DNA from 3 places in the Stenotrophomonas sp. UBA7606 genome. Region 3 is predicted to be linked to each of the others. Evidence: predicted binding sites of a transcription regulator. Region 3 holds the regulator's gene; each other region holds the start of a gene.
What was found. The regulator FliA, encoded in region 3, starts transcription of late flagellar genes. The targets are predictions, from matches to a motif close to TAAAGTTTNNCNNNCNNNGGCCGATAA.
Positions count from the first base shown of each region.

Region 1: a site for FliA is predicted at 4,611-4,637, ahead of B2527_RS10605 (methyl-accepting chemotaxis protein). Genes of this name have one in related genera too.
Region 2: a site for FliA is predicted at 4,610-4,636, ahead of motA (flagellar motor stator protein MotA). Genes of this name have one in related genera too.

Region 1 covers NZ_DLJW01000084.1:10,050-16,546, reverse strand. The annotation lists gene B2527_RS10640 (response regulator) at 1-81, opposite strand, end outside; gene tatC (twin-arginine translocase subunit TatC) at 184-933, opposite strand; gene tatB (Sec-independent protein translocase protein TatB) at 930-1,394, opposite strand; gene tatA (Sec-independent protein translocase subunit TatA) at 1,410-1,637, opposite strand; gene B2527_RS10620 (lipid-binding SYLF domain-containing protein) at 1,711-2,610, opposite strand; gene hemH (ferrochelatase) at 2,766-3,728, shown strand; gene B2527_RS10610 (alpha/beta fold hydrolase) at 3,725-4,594, shown strand; gene B2527_RS10605 (methyl-accepting chemotaxis protein) at 4,909-6,497, shown strand, end outside.
Region 2 covers NZ_DLJW01000001.1:200-6,696, reverse strand. The annotation lists gene B2527_RS00040 (DUF3016 domain-containing protein) at 1-201, shown strand, start outside; gene alr (alanine racemase) at 420-1,496, opposite strand; gene B2527_RS00030 (D-amino acid dehydrogenase) at 1,496-2,761, opposite strand; gene B2527_RS00025 (winged helix-turn-helix transcriptional regulator) at 2,912-3,391, shown strand; gene B2527_RS00020 (hypothetical protein) at 3,559-3,963, opposite strand; gene msrB (peptide-methionine (R)-S-oxide reductase MsrB) at 4,030-4,497, shown strand; gene motA (flagellar motor stator protein MotA) at 4,665-5,519, shown strand; gene motB (flagellar motor protein MotB) at 5,530-6,462, shown strand.
Region 3 covers NZ_DLJW01000133.1:133,710-140,206, reverse strand. The annotation lists gene B2527_RS19165 (flagellar motor protein) at 1-374, opposite strand, end outside; gene B2527_RS19160 (chemotaxis protein CheA) at 589-2,442, opposite strand; gene B2527_RS19155 (protein phosphatase CheZ) at 2,446-3,066, opposite strand; gene cheY (chemotaxis response regulator CheY) at 3,066-3,458, opposite strand; gene B2527_RS19145 (RNA polymerase sigma factor FliA) at 3,471-4,220, opposite strand; gene B2527_RS19140 (MinD/ParA family protein) at 4,217-5,101, opposite strand; gene flhF (flagellar biosynthesis protein FlhF) at 5,088-6,497, opposite strand, start outside.

The DNA.
Region 1 (6,497 bases), on a different contig from region 3:
CAGGAACACCAACGCAAATGCCGCCAGCATTTTCCCCAGCAGGGGCACGTTGTTGAGCCAATTGTCTTTTTGCTGCGTCATGCGGACGGTTCCCCTGGATGCGCCATGGCCCACCGGGAGCTACCCAGTGGCCTGTATCCGGAGAAAATAGCGCAGATTGCTGGCCTTCGCCCGCCTGATGAATCAGGGCGCGGCCGCTGTACCCCGGTCACGTGGCTGTAACCATCGCGCCGCATGGATGCCCAGTTCATAGAGGAAGCACATCGGTATCGCCAGCATCAGCTGCGAAACCACGTCCGGTGGGGTCAGTACCGCAGCCAGCACGAAGATGCCCACCACCGCATAGCCGCGCCCTTCGCGCAGTTGCTGCGGACTCACCCAACCCAGCAGCACCAGGATCACCATCGCCACCGGCAGCTCGAAACTGGCGCCGAAGGCAAAGAAGATGGCCAGCACGAAATCCAGGTAGGCATTGGCATCAGGCGTGATGGCGATCACATCCGGACGGAAGGTGGTGAGGAAGTGGAACACCGCCGGCAACACCAGGAAGTAGGCAAAGGCACAGCCGATGTAGAACAGCGCCACCGCCGAGCCCAGCAACGGCACCGCCAGGCGTTTCTCGCGCGCATACAGGCCAGGAGCGACAAATGCCCAGGCCTGGTAGAGCAACCACGGCACGGCAATGAACAGCGCGGCGAAGAAGGTCAGCTTCAGCGGCGCGAAGAAAGCGCCCGCCGGGTTGGTGGCGATCATCGACTGCCCGGCCGGCAGCTGCGAGATCAGCGGCGTGGCCAGATGCGTGTACAGGGTGCGCGAGAAAGGCATCAGTGCCAGCAGCACCACGCCCAGCCCCAGCAGCCCGCGTACCAGCCGCGCACGCAGCTCGATCAGGTGCTCGACCAGCGTGCTTTCGTTGAAGTCCTGCCCACTCACGGTTTGCGCTCCACGGCATCGGCAGGTGCATCGGCAGGCACCTGCAGGCTGTCGAACGGAATCGCGCGGTTATCGGCGCTGTTGTCGCCGCTATCAGCCGCGGTCGCCGCGTCGGTGGCTGCCGGCGGGATCGGGCGCGGCTCGATCACGCGCTCCGGTGCGGTTTCCGGCTGTTCCACTTCACGCTTGAAGGCATCGGCGCCGTCATGTACCTGCTGCGCCTGCTCACGCAGGCCGGCCTCGGCCTGCTGCATCGACTGCCGCACATCCTGCAGGTTGCGCTTGAGCTCCTCGGCATGCAGCTCGCGCTCGAGCTCCTGCTTCACCGAATCCCACTGGTTGCGCGCACGGCGTACCCACAACCCGGCAAAGCGCGCTGCCTTGGGCAGGCGTTCCGGGCCAAGGACCACCAGGGCCACCACTGCGATCAGCAGCAGTTCGCTGAAGCCGATATCAAACACGTCGAACGCCCGGAATCAGCGCGCGTCGCGATCGCGCTCGGCCTGCTTCTCGCCGCTCTTGTCGCCATCACGTGATTCGTCGCTCAGCTGTGCAGCCGGCTTGTCGTCATCACGCATGCCCTTCTTGAACTCTTTGACCGCACTGCCCAGATCCTTGGCACCGCTCGTCAACCGCTTGGTGCCGAACACCAGCAGCACGATGACCAGCACGACCAACCAGTGCCAGATGCTGAAACCGCCCATGATCTGCTCGCGTTATCTGTGTGGAGGTTGTTGAGCATAGCGCACCCGCCGGAACGGTTCGCTATGCCAAAGGTCAGTTGCCGCCATCCAGCGTTTCGGTGCGGATTTCACCTTCCGAAACAGGCTGGAAGCCCTGCTGGGGTGCCGTTTCGGCCGGCGCCGGCAGCATCGGTGCGGTGGTTGCGGTATCCGCGGCCGGTTGCACCGGCGCTGCCACATTGACCGCATCGGCGCGCGGTGCGGTGGAGGCCACCGGTGCCACGCCCCCCTGGGTGCCACGCTTCTCGCGCGCCGAGTAGGTGGATTCCTCCAGGCGATCACGGAAGCTGACCACGTCGCTGGACGGCGGCGCACTCAGCCGGCCTTCCAGGATCATGCGCGGGGTGGTGTTGGGGCCATAGGCGTCGAGATTGGCCTCGTCGTCGATCTGCAGCACCGCACCGTCCAGCGCGACGCCCGCAAACAGGCCGCGGGCGCGTGACCAGGACCATATCTCGGCCTTCAGCTGGCCGTCGGTGGCAGCGGCGGCACTGCGCCCGACCGGGCCGGCGGCCACGCCAGCATCGGCGCCCAGGGTGAATTTGCCGTTGACGATGTTGTCCAGGCTGCGGTCGTTGCGGAACACCAGGATCACGTCCGAGGATTGCACGCCCGCCTGGAAGCCGATGCTGCCACCGGTGAGCTTGACGAAGACCGGGTTGGACCAGCTGCCATCGGCGGCCTTGACCGACATCAGGCCGTGTCCGCGGCGCCCGCCAATCACCAGGCCAGCCTTGATCGTGTCGGGAATGACCAGGATCGCGCGGCCTTCATCCAGCAACTTGTCGGGAATGGCCTGCTCGGGGATGTTCTGGATCTCGTTGAGCACGCGCACGGCGTTGCGGGCACGCTGGTCTTCCTGGGGACCGGCAACGGCGTTGGCGGACAACAGGCCGGCAGACAACAGCAGAACAAGGCACGGCAGGCGGCGCATGGTGAACTCCGTAGGTCGATACACAGGAAGATAAAGCAAGTACCTGAAATTATGGGCACCGCTCTGAATCTGTAGTGAGCGGGGGAGCGCCCGGCTATCGCTGGAATAGGAACAATGACGTCGCCGTGGGCGCAGCCACCTGCGAGAATATGGCCATGTCCAACGCCCCCACCACCGCGTTGCTCGCGGTCAATCTAGGTACGCCGGATACCCCCACCGCCCCCGCGGTACGTCGCTATCTCGCTGAATTTCTTGGCGATCCGCGCGTGGTGTCCATTCCCCCGCTGCTGTGGAAGCCGCTGTTGCATGGGCTGATCCTGCCCCTGCGCGCAGGCCGATCGGCACATAAATACGCCCAGGTCTGGTTGCCGGACGGCTCGCCGCTGGCGGTCTACACGCGCCAACTGGCCGCGGGCCTGCAGGCACAGCTGCCGCACTGGCGGGTGCGCGAGGCCATGCGCTACGGCCAACCCGCGCTGCTGCCTGCGCTGGACGCGTTGGCTGCCGAGGGCATGCAGCGCATCGTGGTGCTGCCGCTCTATCCGCAGTACTCCACCACCACCACCGCCTCGATCGAGGACCAGGTGCAGCTGTGGCAAGCCCGCAACCCGGGCGTGCGGGTGCAGACCATCCGCGACTACGCCGAGCACCCGCAGTGGGTGGCGGCGGTGGCCAGCTCCATTGCCGGCTACTGGCAGGCGCATGGCCGCGGCGGCAAGCTGCTGTTCTCCTTCCACGGCATCCCGCAACGCCTTGCCGACGCCGGCGACCCCTACCCGCAGCGCTGTGAAGCCAGCGCCCGCGCCATTGCCGCGGCACTGGGCCTGGCCGACGACGATTGGGAGCTGGCCTATCAATCGCGCTTTGGCCGCGAGCGCTGGCTGCAGCCCTATGCCGAACCGCGCCTGTGGGAACTGGCACAGAGCGGCATCAAGACCCTCGACGTGGTCTGTCCCGGCTTTGCCACCGACTGCCTGGAAACCCTGGAGGAGGTGGAGATGGGCTTCACCGCCACCCTTGCCGAGCGCGGTGCACGCATGCGCTACATCCCCTGCCTCAATGCCAGCGACGCGCACGCCAGCGCCCTGGCCCAGCTGGCCCAGGCGCAGTCGCAGTGAGTGCCAACGCAATTCCGTTCGAGCTGGACTGCGACGGCCTGCGGGTGGCCGGCCTGCGCGCCGGCAAACCCGGTGGCCTGAAGGTGCTGGCCCTGCATGGCTGGTTGGACAACGCGGCCAGTTTCCTGCCCCTGGCCGAGCACCTGCCGGGCCTGGACCTGGTGATGGTCGACCTGCCCGGCCACGGCCTCAGCGCCCACCTGCCGTTGACCACGCCCTATACCGCACCCAATGCCATCGTGCAGACACTGGCCATCGCCGATGCCCTGGGCTGGCAGCGCTTCGTGTTGCTTGGCCACTCGATGGGTGCGGCCATCGCCAGCCTGGTGGCGGCGGTGGCCCGCGAGCGGGTGCAGGGGCTGGTGTCGATCGAGGCCCTGGGCGGACTGAGCGCACCGGCCGGTGAGACCGTGCAGCGCCTGCGCGGCTACGTGGACGCCATGCTCAAGCTGGGCGACAAGCAGCTGCGGGTTTTCCCCGACCTGGCCGCACCGGTACGCGCGCGGATGATGGTCAACCAGCTCGGTGAGGCCTCGGCACGGCTGCTGATCGAGCGCGGGGTCAAGCCAGTGGAGGGAGGCTGGAGCTGGCGCAGCGATCCCCGCCTGATGCTGCCCACGGCAGTTCGCATGACCGACGAACAGGTCTGCGACGTGATCAGCGCCATCCAGTGCCCGGTGCAGGTGATCTACGCCACCCCGGCACAGGCGTACTTTCCGGAACCACAGCGCAGCCGCCGTGCGGCCCTGCTGGCCGATGGCCGCCTGCACACCCTGCCTGGCCACCACCATGTGCACATGGACCAGGCCGCGGAGGTTGCCGTGGTGATCGGGAATTTCATCGCCGGTTTGCCCGACGGCGACTGAACAGGCCACCGCGCGGTTCAGGACCACCGCGCGCGGCCGATAACCGGTTTACAGCCGTTATCGAGATGAAGTCCCGCAGCCCCGCAACGGGTGCTGTGCGCCCCACCACCGCATGTTCCCCGCCCCCACCCCAGCGACCGGTGCCAGCACCGGATCGCGCCTGCGCGCCACTTGCCGGCACCGGACTGCCACGGCGCTCCCATCGCGCGCCGCAGCCCGGCCGTGCCGGGATGAACGCGCAGATCATGCCGCTGGCCGGGCGGCCATTTTCATCGCTCCCCCTTCCTGCCGTTGCCGCTGAACCGGAGTCCACGATGTCGCCACACCCGCTTTCCCAACCGCCTTCGCCTGCCGGCTCACCGTCACGTCCCCTTGCCCGCCAGCTGTTGCCGGTGGCGCTGCCGCTGACGGCACTGTGGGTCGGCCTCGGGCTGTGGACCGGGCAATGGCTGCCGGTATTGGCGGCCGGTGTACCGGCAGTGATGGTGCTGGCCTGGCAGTTGCATCGCCAGCAACAGGCATTGGGCGCACCGCCCCTCACCCTGCACGCACTTGCCTCGGTGATCGGCACCGGCGTCGGCGGCGACGGCAGCACGCGCTACGCTGCGGGCAGCCTGGCCGGCAAGCTGCAGCAGGTGCAGGCGCAGTTGCAACAACGCCAGCAGCAGGAGCAGGCCCTGCACGAGGAGAACATCCAGATCCGTGCCTCGCTGGATGCCTCGCGCACCGGCATGATGATTGCCGACAACGATCACATCATCCGCTACGTCAACCGCTCGGTGGTGGCGTTGCTGCGCAACCAGCAGCAGACCCTGCGTCAGGCGTTCCCGGATTTCGACGTGGACACGCTGGTCGGCAGCAGCATCCACCGCTTCCATGCCAACCCGGTGCGCATCCGCGCCCTGCTCGACCAGCTCAGCAGCCAGCATATCGGCCGCGTGCAGATCGGGCCGGTGCATTTCAGCCAGGTAGTCACGCCGGTGTTCCACGCCGATGGCAGCCGCAGCGGCTTTGCCGTGGAGTGGCATGACCGCACCCACGAGCTGCTGCTGGAAAACAGCGTGGCCGATATCGTTGCCGCCGCCACCGCCGGCGACCTGGAACAGCGCCTGGCACCGGTGGCGGAACCGGGCTTCATCCAGTCGCTGACCCTGGGCATCAACCAGTTGCTGGACACCGTCACCCGTACCAGCGGCGAACTGCGCGGCATGCTGGCCGCGCTGGCCGCAGGCAACCTGGACCATCGCATGCAAGGCAGCTATGCGGGTGATTTCGAGGCGATGAAGCAGGATGCCAACCTCACTGCCGAGCGCCTGGCCAGCATCGTCGAACAGATCCAGCACTGTTCCCAGGCCATCACCACCGCCGCACGCGAGATTGCCAGCGGCAACGACGACCTGTCGCGCCGCACCGAGCAGCAGGCCGCCAGCCTGGAGGAAACCGCCGCGTCCATGGAAGAGCTCACCTCGACCGTGCGGGAGAATGCGGACTCCGCCCGTCATGCCAACCAGCTGGCGATTGGCGCGGCCGATGTCGCCGCACGCGGAGGCGAGGTGGTCCACCATGTTGTGGACACCATGCGCGCCATCGAACAGTCCTCGCAGCGCATCGCCGAAATCATCAGCGTGATCGACGGCATCGCCTTCCAGACCAACATCCTGGCCTTGAACGCCGCGGTGGAAGCTGCGCGCGCCGGTGAGCAGGGCCGCGGCTTTGCGGTGGTGGCATCGGAAGTGCGCACGCTGGCACAGCGCTCGGCCACCGCCGCGCAGGAGATCAAGGCGCTGATAAGTGATTCGGTGGACAAGGTAGGCAACGGCACCCGCCTGGTTGGCGAAGCTGGCAGCACAATGGACGAGATCGTCCGCTCGGTACGCCAGGTCACCGAGATCATGGCGCGCAT
Region 2 (6,497 bases), on a different contig from region 3:
CCGCGGATCAACCTGCAGTTCACCCTCACCGACGCCAACGGCCAGGTCATCGACCAGGGCGAGCGCAAGCTCAGTGACACCGGCTATCTGTTCAACAGCAGCCTGCCCAATGACACCGACCCGCTGCGTTACGAGAAGCGCCTGATCAACGACTGGCTGCGGCGTGAGCTGCAGGCCGACCGCAGCACCGCCGGGCTGTAAGCAGAAATCGCAGGTAGAAATGGAAAGGGCCGCATTGCGGCCCTTTCTGTTTCACCGGTAGTGCCGAACCATGCTCGGCAGAGGGTCCACCGGCAAAGCGCCTGCCGAGCATGGCTCGGCACTACATCTGCCTTGCTGGAAAAGCGCCTGCCGAGCATGGCTCGCCACTACCGGATCCTGCCGAGCATGGCTCGCCACTACCGGATCCTGCAAAGGCTTCACGCCGACAGATACACGCGCGGCGTGCGCTTGAGGCTGCACGGCAGGCGATACGCACTGGTATTGCAGCGCGGCGCCAGCTCCGAGATGGTCGGCGCATTGCCCCACAGCTGCACGATGCTGCCGCGCGCAGCCTGCGGGTGATCGGTCAGGTCCACGGTCAGCATGTCCATCGACACGCGGCCGATCAGCTGCCCGGGCACGCCGTCGATCAGCACCGGCGTGCCATTGGGGGCGAACTGCGGGTAGCCATCGGCATAGCCCATCGCCACCACGCCCACCCGGGTCGGCTGTTCCGCCACAAAGCGCGCGCCATAACCCAGCGGCTCGCCGGCCGCCAGTTCGCGTACCGCGATCACCCGCGACTGCAGGGTCATCACCGGCCGCAGCTGCGCGGCGTGCGGGCTGGGCTGCGGGTAGAGCGGATCGGCGCCGTACAGCATCAGGCCCGGGCGTACCCAGTCACTGTGCACGTCGGGCCAGCCCAACAGTGCCGGTGAATTGCACAGGCTGGTTTCACCTGCCAGCCCTTCCTTGGCACGGATGAACACGTCCAGCTGCTCGCGGGTGCGGTTGCTGTCCAGCTCATCGGCGCGCGCCAGGTGGGTCATCAGCACCAGCGGGCCCACCTGCGGCAGTGCGCTCAGGCGCGCGTGCGCATCGCGGAACTCTTCCGGCGACAGGCCCAGGCGATGCATGCCGCTGTCCAGCTTCAGCCAGATACGCAGCGTGGCATCGGTCTTGAACGCCTCCACTGCTTCCAGCTGCCAGGACGTGGCCACTACCACCCAGAAATCATGCTCGACGATCAACGGCAGCTCGGCCGCGTCGAAGAAACCTTCCATCAGCAGGATCGGGCCGCGGATGCCGGCCTGACGCAGTTCCAATGCTTCTTCGATGCAGGCCACGCCAAAGCCATCGGCCTCGTCCTGCAGCGCGCGCGCGCACTGCACCGCGCCATGGCCGTAGGCATCGGCCTTGATGATCGCCAGCGCCTTGCCGCCACCGAGCTGGCGGGCCAGGCGGTAGTTGTGGCGCAGGGCCTCCAGGTCGATCAGTGCCTGTGCCGGGCGCATCAGTGCTGCCCCTTGCCGTAGCGGAAAATATCCAGGCCTTCGGTGCTGATCTGCGGCGGCTTGCCGCTCATCAGGTCGGCCAGGTAGCGGCCCGAGCCCGCCGCCATGGTCCAGCCCAGGGTGCCGTGGCCGGTATTGAGGAACAGGTTGCGATACGGCGTTGCGCCGATCACCGGGGTGCCGTCCGGGGTGGCCGGGCGCAGGCCGGTCCAGAAGCTGGCCTGCGACAGGTCGCCGCCATCCGGATACAGGTCCTTGACCACCTTCTCCAGCGTGGCGCGGCGACGCGGTTCCAGCGACAGATCGAAGCCGGCTACTTCGGCCATGCCGCCAACGCGGATGCGGTCCTCGAAGCGGGTGATGGCAATCTTGTAGCTCTCGTCGAGGATGGTCGAATTCGGTGCCATCGCCGCATTGGTGATCGGCAGGGTCAGCGAATAGCCCTTCAGCGGATACACCGGCAGCTGCATGCCAAGCGGTGCCAGCAGCTGCGGCGAATAGCTGCCCAGTGCGATCACGTAGTGATCGGCGGTTTCCAGCTTGCCATTGATGCGCACGCCGGTGATGCGGTCGCCGTCACGCTGGATCGAGGCGATGTCCTGGTCGAAACGGAACTCGACGCCGGCGGCTTCGGCCAGCGCGGCCAGCTTGGTGGTGAACCGCTGGCAATCGCCGGTCTGGTCTTCGGGCAGGCGCAGGGCGCCGACCAGCATCTCGGTCTTGCCCGCCAGCGCCGGCTCCACCCGCGCAATGCCCTGGCGGTCCAGCACTTCGTAAGGCACGCCGTATTGGCGCAGCACCTCGATGTCCTGGGCGGCGGCATCCAGCTGCTGCTGGGTGCGGAACAGCTGGGTGGTGCCCAGCTGGCGGCCTTCGTAGTCGATGCCGGTGGACGCGCGCAGCTCGTTGATGCAATCGCGGCTGTAGTCGGACACCCGCACCATGCGCGCCTTGTTGACCGCATAGCGGGCCGAGGTGCAGTTGCGCAGCATCTGCCACAGCCAGCGGTACTGGGCGAGGTCGGCGGTAGGGCGGATCGCCAGCGGCGCGTGTTCCTCGAACAGCCACTTGATCGCCTTGAACGGCACGCCCGGTGCCGCCCACGGCGAGGTATAGCCGAAGGACAGCTGGCCAGCATTGGCAAAGCTGGTTTCCAGCGCCGGGGCCGGCTGCCGGTCCACCACGGTGACCTCAAAGCCGGCCTGCCGCAGATACCAGGCACTGGTCGTGCCGATCACACCGCTGCCAAGCACCAGAACGCGCATTTTCTTTCTCCGGACCACATCATTCCCTGCACACGGGACGGCAGGGGCTAGGAACCGCGCAGTATATTCAGGGTCAGCCAGTTGTTTTCCCTGTATTAGCTTGCCGAATCAGGTTAATTTCCCGTTTCGTTCATCAAAAGCAGAGCCACCATGGCCACCCGCAGCCGCGAACTGGACAAGATCGACCGCAAGATCCTGCGCATCCTGCAGCAGGAGGGGCGCATCTCCTTCACAGAGCTGGGCGAGCGCGTCGGCCTGTCGACCACGCCCTGCACCGAGCGGGTGCGCCGGCTGGAGCGCGAAGGCGTGATCACCGGCTATTACGCGCGGCTGGACCCATCCTCGGTGAAGGCCAGCCTGCTGGTGTTCGTGGAGATCAGCCTGGCCTACAAGTCCGGCGACATTTTCGAGGAATTCCGCCGCGCCGCGCTGAAGCTGCCCAATGTGCTGGAGTGCCACCTGATGTCCGGGGATTTCGACTACCTGCTCAAGGCGCGCATCAATGAAATGGCCTCCTACCGCAAGCTGTTGGGCAGCACCCTGCTGACCTTGCCGCACGTACGTGAATCCAAAAGCTACATCGTGATGGAAGAGGTCAAAGAGACCCTGTGCCTGCCCATCGCCGAGTAGTGCCGAGCCATGCGCGGCAGGGGGTTCTAGCGGTAAAGCCCCATTGCCGAGCATGGCTCGGCACTACGCCCCCTCCCTTTGGCTGCAGGCCAAGGGGAGGGCTGGGGAGGGGTGCTTTTGACGTTGGCTTGGAAAGCTCCTGCCGAGCATGGCTCGGCACTACAGGGTCATCGCGTGCCTGCCGGCGGGGGCACCACTTTCTGGCCGATGCCGCTGGGTACGGTGTCGTAATAACGGTTGGTACGCGTATCCAGCACCCGCCCCGGGCTGGTCTGGCGCATATGCGGCGCCAACTGGCCCTTGCTGTCGTAGATCGGCCGCACCGGTGGCGGCGGCACAACCGGCTTCGGCTTCGGAACCGGCTTGGGCTTGTTGGGCGGACGCGACGGTTCCGGCTGCGCTTGATCCTGCTGCGTTTCGCGCGACGTACTGACGGGCGGCTGCGTGAGCTGAGCCTGCGCGAATGACGGCAGTGCTGTCAGCACGGCCAGCAACAGATATCCCTTCGATTTCATCGACATCTCCTTTGCGACCACCGACCAAGCATGCACCTGCCGGGCTTGCGCCGCCATGAATGCGACCTTGGACTGGCCGCTGCCCGCCCCTACCATGGACACCTGCCCCACGGATGCCCTGCCATGACCGCCTTCGACCTGACTCCCCCCAGCCCCGCCCAGCGCGAGGCGCTAATCGCTGGCCTCAGCAGCGAGGAGCAACGCGTGCTGCTGCACCACGGCACCGAGGCACCGTTCTGTGGCGTGTTCCTGGATAACAAGCGCGAGGGCGTGTACTGCTGCCGGCTGTGCGCGCTGCCGCTGTTCCGCTCCAGCACCAAGTTCGATTCCGGCACCGGCTGGCCCAGCTTCTTTGCACCGTTCGAACCGGCACATGTGCGCGAGATCCGAGACACCAGCCACGGCATGATCCGTACCGAGATCGTCTGCGCACGGTGCGGCAGCCACCTTGGCCACGTGTTCCCGGACGGCCCGCCGCCGACCTTCGAGCGGCATTGCCTGAACTCGGTGTCACTGGCCTTTGTCGACAATGGCCAGCCCTACCCCGACCCGCTGCGGCGCGGCGGCGCCGAGGCACAGCCCGCCGCATAAGCACCTGCGTAGTGCCGAGCCATGCTCGGCTGAGGCTTTACCGGCAAGGCTCCTGCCGAGCATGGCTCGGCACTACAGGGTTTGCTGCACCCAGCCGGGCATGGCTCGGCACTACAGATTTTCCGTTGACGGCCGACAACGGGATATCCCCTTTCCGCGCCCCTTCCATGCTCATTCTCGTCGGCCTGCTGGTTGTCATTGTTGCCGTGCTCGGCGGTTATGTAGGCGCACACGGCCGCCTGGGCGCGCTGTGGCAGCCCTATGAGCTGGTCATCATCGGCGGCGCGGCTCTCGGCGCGTTCCTGATCGGCACCCCGATCAAGACCGTCAAGCAGACACTGAAAGCCACCGTCGGCGTATTCAAAGGCCCGCAGTACAAGCGCCAGGACTACCTGGACGTGCTCAGCCTGCTTTACGAACTGCTCAACAAGGCCCGCCGCGAAGGCTTCATGGCACTGGAAGAGCATGTCGAGAACCCGCAGGACAGCGCGGTGTTCGCCAACTACCCCAAGGTGCTGGCCGACCACCACCTGCTGGACTTCATCACCGACTGCCTGCGCCTGATGATCGGCTCCAACATCGAGCCGCACGAGCTGGAACCCTTGCTGGAACTGGAACTGGAAAAACACCACCACGAGGCGCTGGAACCGGCGCACGTACTCAACAAGGTGGCCGACGGCCTGCCCGGCTTCGGCATCGTCGCCGCCGTGCTGGGCATCGTCATCACCATGGGCTCAATCGGTGGTGACATCAAGGAAGTCGGCGCCCACGTGGCCGGCGCACTGGTGGGCACCTTCCTCGGCATCCTGCTGGGCTACGGCTTCATCGGCCCGCTGGCGGCCGCGGTGGAAGCACGCGCCGAACAGGATGCGCGCATCTACGAATCGGTGAAGACGGCCCTGCTCGCCTGCCTGCGCGGCTATAACCCGAAGATCGCGCTGGAATTCGCGCGCAAGACCGTGCCCTCGGCACTGCGCCCGGGCTTCAGCGAGTTCGAGCAGCACCTGAAGTCGGTCAAGTAAGGCCCGCGCCATGAGCGACAACAACAAGCCTACGGTGATCGTGCGCCGGGTCAGGAAGGTCAAGGCTGGCGGGCACCACGGCGGCTCTTGGAAGGTGGCCTATGCCGACTTCGTTACCGCGATGATGGCCTTCTTCCTGGTGCTGTGGCTGATGGCTGCCACCAGCAAGCCCGAGCGCGCGGCGATTTCGGAATATTTCCGCAACCCCAGCCCGCTGAGCGGGACCAGCAGCACCCCGGCCCCCGGCATGGCCGGCCCCGGTGGCGCCAGCACCTCGATGATCAAGCTGGGCGGCGCCACCGATGTCTCGCGCGGCAACAGCAACGATCCCTTCCAGAACCGGCAGGAATCGGTACCCACGCCGGTGGAAGAGCGCGAACGCGAACGCCAGCGCCTGGAAGCGCTGAAGCAGGAGCTGCAGGAGGCGATCAGCAAGAGCCAGGCGCTGGAGCCATTCAAGGACCAGCTGCTGCTGGACATCACCCCCGAGGGCCTGCGCATCCAGATCGTGGACCAGCAGAACCGGCCGATGTTCGACCTCGGCAGCGCGCGCCTGATGCCGTATACGCGGACGATCCTGTTGGAGCTGTCGCACTTCATCAACCAGGTACCCAACCGCATCAGCATCACCGGCCATACCGACACCACCGCCTATTCCACCCAGTTGGGTTACGGCAACTGGGAGTTGAGCGCGGACCGCGCCAACGCCGCGCGGCGGGTGTTGCTGGAAGGTGGCATGGACGAGGCCAAGGTGGCGCGCGTGGTCGGCCTGTCCTCCTCGGTGCTGTTCGACAAGGCCAACCCGCAGAACCCGATCAACCGCCGCATCAGCATCGTGGTGATGACCAAGGAAGCCGAGGCCGCCGCATTGAACGAGACCGACACCTTACCGGTGCCTGCCCCCGGTGTGGCGGCGGATGGGACACCGCCAGTCGCGGACTGAGCCTGCATCAGCGGCACTGCCCGCCGGATGTAGTG
Region 3 (6,497 bases):
CGGATGGTCTCCGGTTCCACCCCGTCCACCACCAGCTGCAGGCCCTTGCGAATGAAGGGGTCGTCCTGCAGGTCCACCTGTGGCTCCAGCCCGAGCAGGCCCTGGCGGCGGGCGATGTTGCTCCAGTCCACGATCTGCTGCACCAGTGCCTGGCGGTCGCTGGCCGGCGGGCGGATCACCCAGCGCACGATCTTGAACGCGTGCTTGAACACGGCAGGCGAGGTGTGCAGCAGGATGGCGGCGACGGTGCCGACGATCACGATCACGAACGCAGCCGGTGACCACAGCGAGGACAGGCCGGCGCCCTTGAGGATGCTGCCACCCACCAGCGAGGCGAGGGCGAGGAAGAGTCCAATGATGCTGAGTCGGTCCATGGTGCGTATATCGGCCTGGTTGGAGCGGTCTTGAATCAGGGCTTTGCTTGAGCCCCTCTCCCGCGTGTGGGAGAAGTGGGGGGGGCTGAGGGCAGCTTTCTGCGTTACAAGCTGAAAGCGCCCCTCACCCGCCCCTTCGCGGGGCGCCCTCTCCCGCAGGCGAAAGAGGGGACTGACGGGATCGCGAACGCTGTCGGTGCAATCAGGAGATCGCTCACCCCTGTCCTCCACGCAACCCATCCACATCCAGGATCAGCGCCATGCGGCCATCGCCAATCAGGGTGGCGCCGGCATAGCCCTTGAGGCCGCGCAGGGCGCGGGGCAGGGGCTTGATCACCACTTCCTCGCGGCCGCGCACCTGGTCGACGACCAGGCCAAAACGGGTTTCGCCCATCTGCAGCACCACGATGGTCAGCAGGGTGGACGGGGTGGGCGGAACGCCGAGCCAGTCGCGCAGGTCCACCAGTGCCAGGGTATGGCTCTTGCGGTCCAGCACGGCACGGCCATCGAACCAGCCCAGCGAGGTGGCGGGGGCATGCAATACCTCCATCACACGGGCCAAGGGCAGGGCGTAGACATCGTCGCCGGCCTGCACCAGCAGGGTCGGCAGGATGGCCAGGGTCAGCGGCACGCGGATCAGGAAGCGGCTGCCACGGCCCAGTTCGGACTGGATCTGGATCTGGCCGCTGAGCTCGCGGATGCGCGATTGCACCACGTCCATGCCGACACCACGGCCGGAGATGTCGGTCACCTGCTGCTTGGTCGAGAAACCAGGCAGGAACACCAGGTGCAGGCATTCCTCGCTGCTCAGGCGGGCGGCAGCTTCCGGGTCGATCAGGCCTTTTTCGCGTGCCTTGTTGCGCAGGCGCTCGGGATCGATGCCGGCACCGTCATCCTGCACTTCGATGCTGACGTAGTCGCCTTCCTGCTGGGCAGACAGGCGTACCCGGCCCATCCGCGGCTTGCCCTGTGCTTCGCGCAGGTCGGGGCCTTCCACGCCGTGATCGATGGCGTTGCGGACCAGGTGCACCAAGGGGTCAGCCAGCGCTTCCACCAGGTTGCGGTCCAGCTCGGTGTCGGCGCCGATCAACTCCAGGTCCACTTCCTTCTGCAAGGAGCGGGCGACATCACGCGCCACCTTTGGGAAGCGCGAAAACACCTTGCCCACCGGTTGCATGCGGGTGCGCATCACTGCCGATTGCAGGCGTGCAGTGGCGATGTCCAGGGTGGATACGGCGCGGTCCAGCTCTTCGTCCTTGAGCCGTGTACGCAGTGTCTTGAGCCGATTGCGCGACAGCACCAGTTCGCCGATCAGGTTGACGATCGCGTCCAGCCGTTTGGTATCCACGCGCACCGTGTGCTCGGGCTCGGCGGCTTTCGCGGTGGCAGGTTTGGCTGCAGGTGGTGCTGCGGCTGCGCTGGGCGTGGGCGCGGGCCTGGCGGCCGCCGGCGCGGCGGCAGGTGCCACGGCCGCTGGTGTGCCTGCGCCGGGCGCAGCGCCGGCATGCAGCTTGTCCAGCAAGGCTTCGAACTCGTCCTCGCTGATCAGGTCATCGGCGGCGGTTGTGGCGACAGCGCTTGGCGCGGCCGTGCCGTGCAACTGATCGAGAAGGGCTTCGAATTCATCCTCGCTGATCAGATCACTGCCGGCAGGCGCTGCTGCGGCTTTGACCGGTGCCGGTGAAGGCGCGCTGCCCATGTCGAACTGGGCGATCAATGCGGCCGGCGCATGCCCGGGCTCGGTGCCGGAGGACACCGCGTCGAGCATGGCCTGCAGCCAATCCAGTGATTGCTGGGCGGCGTCGAAATGGTGTGCCAGCAGCTGGCCCTTGCCAGAGCGGGCCATGCCCAAGGCTTCCTCGGCGGCATGGCACAGCTCGACCATCGGCGTGATCGACAAAAAACCGGCACCGCCCTTGAGCGTGTGAAAGCCGCGGAACACGGCATTGAGCTGGTCGGCATCTTCCGGTGCCTGCTCCAGCGTCACCAGCTGCTCGCCGAGTCGATCGAGGATCTCCTGCGCTTCGAGGATGAAATCGGCGGCGATGTCGTCGGCGAACGTGCTCATGGCTTACAGCCCCAGGTCCGACAGCAGGTCGTCGGCGTCATGCTGGGACACGGCGTGGCGGTCCAGGCCGTCCACCGCGGGACCGGCCAGCCCGTTGTTGCGGGCCGGGTCTTCCGGCGGTGGTAGGCCGAGTGCGCCAAAGCCTTCGTGGACGCGCCGGACGATGCCGACAACGCGACGGATGATCTGCCCGGTCAGGTCCTGGTAGCTCTGGGTAAGGGCCACCTCGGTGAGGTTGTGGCGGATGCGGTCCAGGATCTCGCCCTGGTCGGCATTGAGCCCGTCGGCACGCAGGCGCTCGGTCAGCGCACGGCACTCTTCGGCCAGGTCCAGGGTGCGATGGGTGGCCTGTTCGGTCATCTCCACCACGTGGTCCAGGCGCGCGCAGGCGTCGTCCAACTCGCCGGCTTCGCTGGGCACGCTGGGCAGCTCGCCCAGGGCCTGGCCCAGCTCGCGGGCCAGGCGGCCCAGCCCGGCCATCATCGGCTGGGTACGCAGCGCTGCGAGCGCGTCGATTTCCTGGCGCCACGCCGCTTCGTCACCGCTTTCCAGCGCGGCAAGCGCATCCTGCAGGCGTTGCACCAGGGCCGATTTGTCGCTCAGCGATTGCGCCAGATCGTCCATCAGGCGCTCGCTGCCAGGCGTTCGAAGATCTTGCCCAGCTTTTCTTCCAGGGTCTGCGCGGTGAACGGCTTGATGATGTAGCCGTTGACGCCGGCCTGGGCGGCCTCGATGATCTGCTCGCGCTTGGCTTCGGCGGTGACCATCAGCACCGGCAGGGTCTTGAGCTTGGGGTCGGCACGCACGGCCTTGAGCAGCTCGATGCCGGTCATGACCGGCATGTTCCAGTCGGTGACCACGAAATCGAACGGCTGGCTCTGCAGCAGGGCCAGCGCGGCATGCCCGTCCTCGGCTTCGGCGGTGTTGGTGAAGCCCAGGTCGCCGAGCAGGTTCTTGACGATGCGGCGCATGGTCGAGAAATCGTCGACGATCAGGATGCGCATGTTCTTGTTCAAAAGATATTCCTCTTAGTGTTCCTCGAGCCCGGCGTCGGCCGACTCGAAAATCTTCAGCCGCCCACGCAGGCGCAGCATCGCCTGGCCGTGGATCTGGCAAACCCGCGACTCGCTCACACCGAGCACCGCGCCGATCTCTTTCAGGTTCAGTTCCTGCTCGTAGTACAGCGACAGCACCAGCTGCTCGCGCTCGGGCAGCAGGCCGATGGCCTTGCCCAACTCGGCGCCGAACTGGCTGCGTTCAAGCATCTGCTGCGGGGTGGGGCCGCCGGTGGTAGGGGTATCCAGCTCGCCCTGATCCTCGATGCGCGACTCCAGGCTCAGCACCTGGCCACGCGATGCGTCTTCGACCAGACGCATGTATTCGGGCAGCGGCATGTCCATGGCCTGCGCCACTTCGGTGGCGCTGGCAGCACGGCCGGAAGCCTGCTCCAGGCGGCGGATGGTGGCGGCGGCATCGCGGGCACGACGGTGCACCGAACGCGGCACCCAGTCGCCACGGCGGATTTCGTCGATCATCGAGCCACGGATGCGGATGGACGCATAGGTCTCGAACGAGGCGCCCTGCTCGGCGTCGTAGCTGCGCGAGGCTTCGATCAGACCCATCATGCCGGCCTGGATCAGGTCGTCGACCTCGACACTGGCGGGCAGGCGGGCAGCCAGGTGATGAGCGATGCGGCGTACCAGGTCGGCGTGGCGGGCAATGCAGTCATTGGCCGCGTTGCGCTGGACCTCACGGTACTGGGCTGCGGCGTTGTTCATGCGCTCACCTTCTGCTGGAGGATGCGTTCCAGGAAGAACTCGACGCCACCGCGCGGTGCGGTCGGTGCCTGCCAACGGGAGGTGCGGCGTGCGATCTCCTGGATGGCCAGCGCCGCCGGCGCGGACGGGTACAGCTTCACCACCGGCTGCTGGCGCTGCACCGACAGGCGCAGCCAGTCGTCCTGCGGCACGCAGCCCAGGTAGTTCAGCGAGACATCGATGAGGAACTTCTCGCAGACACGCACCAGCTTTTCGTACAGGGCGCGGCCTTCGTTGGGGTCGCGGGCCATGTTGGCCACCACCTGCACGCGGTCCACACCGCGCTCGCGCGAGAGCACCTTGATCAGCGCGTAGGCGTCGGTGATGGAGGCGGGCTCGTCGCAGACCACCACCACGGTGTCCTGCGCGGCCTGGCAGAAGGTCAACACGCTGTCGTTGATGCCGGCGGCAGTGTCGATGATCATCACATCGAGGTCGCGCTCCAGCTCGGAGAACACGTTGACCAGGCCCACGTGCTCGGCCGGCTGCAGCTCGGCCATGTGGCGGCGACCGGAAGCCGCCGGTACCACCAGCACGCCGTTGGGGCCTTCGATGATGACGTCTTCCAGGCTGGCGCGCCCGGCGACCAGGTCGGCCAGGGTGTGCTTGGGCTGCAGGCCGAGCACCACGTCGATGTTGGCCAGGCCCAGGTCGGCGTCCAGCAGCAGGGTGCGTTTGCCCATGCCGGCAAGCGCCACGGCCAGGTTGGCCGAGACGTTCGTTTTGCCCACACCGCCCTTGCCGCCGGTCACCGCGATGGTGCGCACCGGGCCGGCTGGCTCGCGGCGGGTGGCCGACAACGGGAAGGTATTGGTCAGCTTGGCGTACTCACGCGACTGCATTGTTCAACTCCGGGTTGCAGGGCATATCGGCCGCGCGGCGCAAATCTTCAAGGCGAAGTACAAGATTTGCGGCCGAGGCCCGGTACAGGTCTTCCGGCACGTCCTGGCCGTCGGTCACCCAGGTGATCGGCAGGCGGTGGTCCACGGCCACCGACAGGGCCGACCCGAAGCGGCCGGTCTCGTCCAGCTTGGTCAGCACTACCCCTTGCGGGTTGGCGGCGCTGAAGCGGCGCACCACTTCATCCATGTCCTGGAAGCTGGTGTTGGCCGGCAGCACCAGCAGGGTGCGGATCTGGCCGGCGGCACGCAGCCACTGCAGCTGGGCGGTGAGGGCACGGTCGCGCTGGCCCAGGCCGGCGGTGTCGATAAGCACCAGCTTGTAGTCGGCCAGCTTGTGCAGCAGCTGGTTGAGATCGGTGCCGCTGTTGGCCTCGTGCACGGCGATGCCGAGCTGGCGCCCAAAGCCATACAACTGTTCGCGGGCGCCGATGCGCTGGGTGTCGGTGGTGACAAGGGCGACGTCACGTGCGGCGTGGGCTTCGGCAAAGCGCGAGGCCAGCTTGGCGATGGTGGTGGTCTTGCCGGCGCCGGTGGGGCCGACCAGGGCAATGACACCGCCGGTTTCGATCGGATCGCTGGGGGCGATCGGCAGCTTCCTGGAGATCAGCCCCAGCATCAGGCCGCGGGCACGGGTGGGATCGGTATCGGCCGGGATCTGGATGGCGACGTCGCGGGCCAGCCCGGCGTCGAAGCCATACTCGTCCATCAGGTCCAGTGCATTGGCGCGCACCGCACTGCCGCGCAGGCGTTCGTCGGTGAAGCGATTCATCTCGCGCTCGATCAGATGGCGCATGCCGGCTACTTCCTGGCGCAGCTGCAGCAGCTGTTCGTCGTCGCGCGGCGCGGCGGCAACCGCTACCGGGGCGGGAACGGAGGCAAGGGCAGGGGCAGCGACAGGGGCCGGTGCGATGGCAAGCGGGGCAGCGGGCGCGCTGACAGCAACCAGCGGCGGCACGGCGGCGGCAACTGCAGCAGCCACAACCGGTTCCATCGCGGCCGATGCAGCTACGGGCGCGGTGAATTGTGGTGCCTGTGCCTGTACCGGCAGCGGCGGGTCGATCTGGAACTGGGCCCGGCCCTGCGGACGTTCCGCATGGACCGTGGCCGCCGCCGCGTGGGCCGAGAAGCTGACGCTGTCCTCCACCAGTGCTGGGGATTTGACAGCGCTGCCGACGGGACGGAAGGCAGGTACCACCGGCGGCTCGTCGGCGCTGGCCGGCAAGGTGGCGAACACCTGCCGCGCTGCGGTGGCGCTGGGTTCGGCGGCAGGTACCTTGAGCAACGCTGCAAAGCGGCTGCCCGGGGCCAGCTCGATGCTGTTGTCGATGGAGCGGCC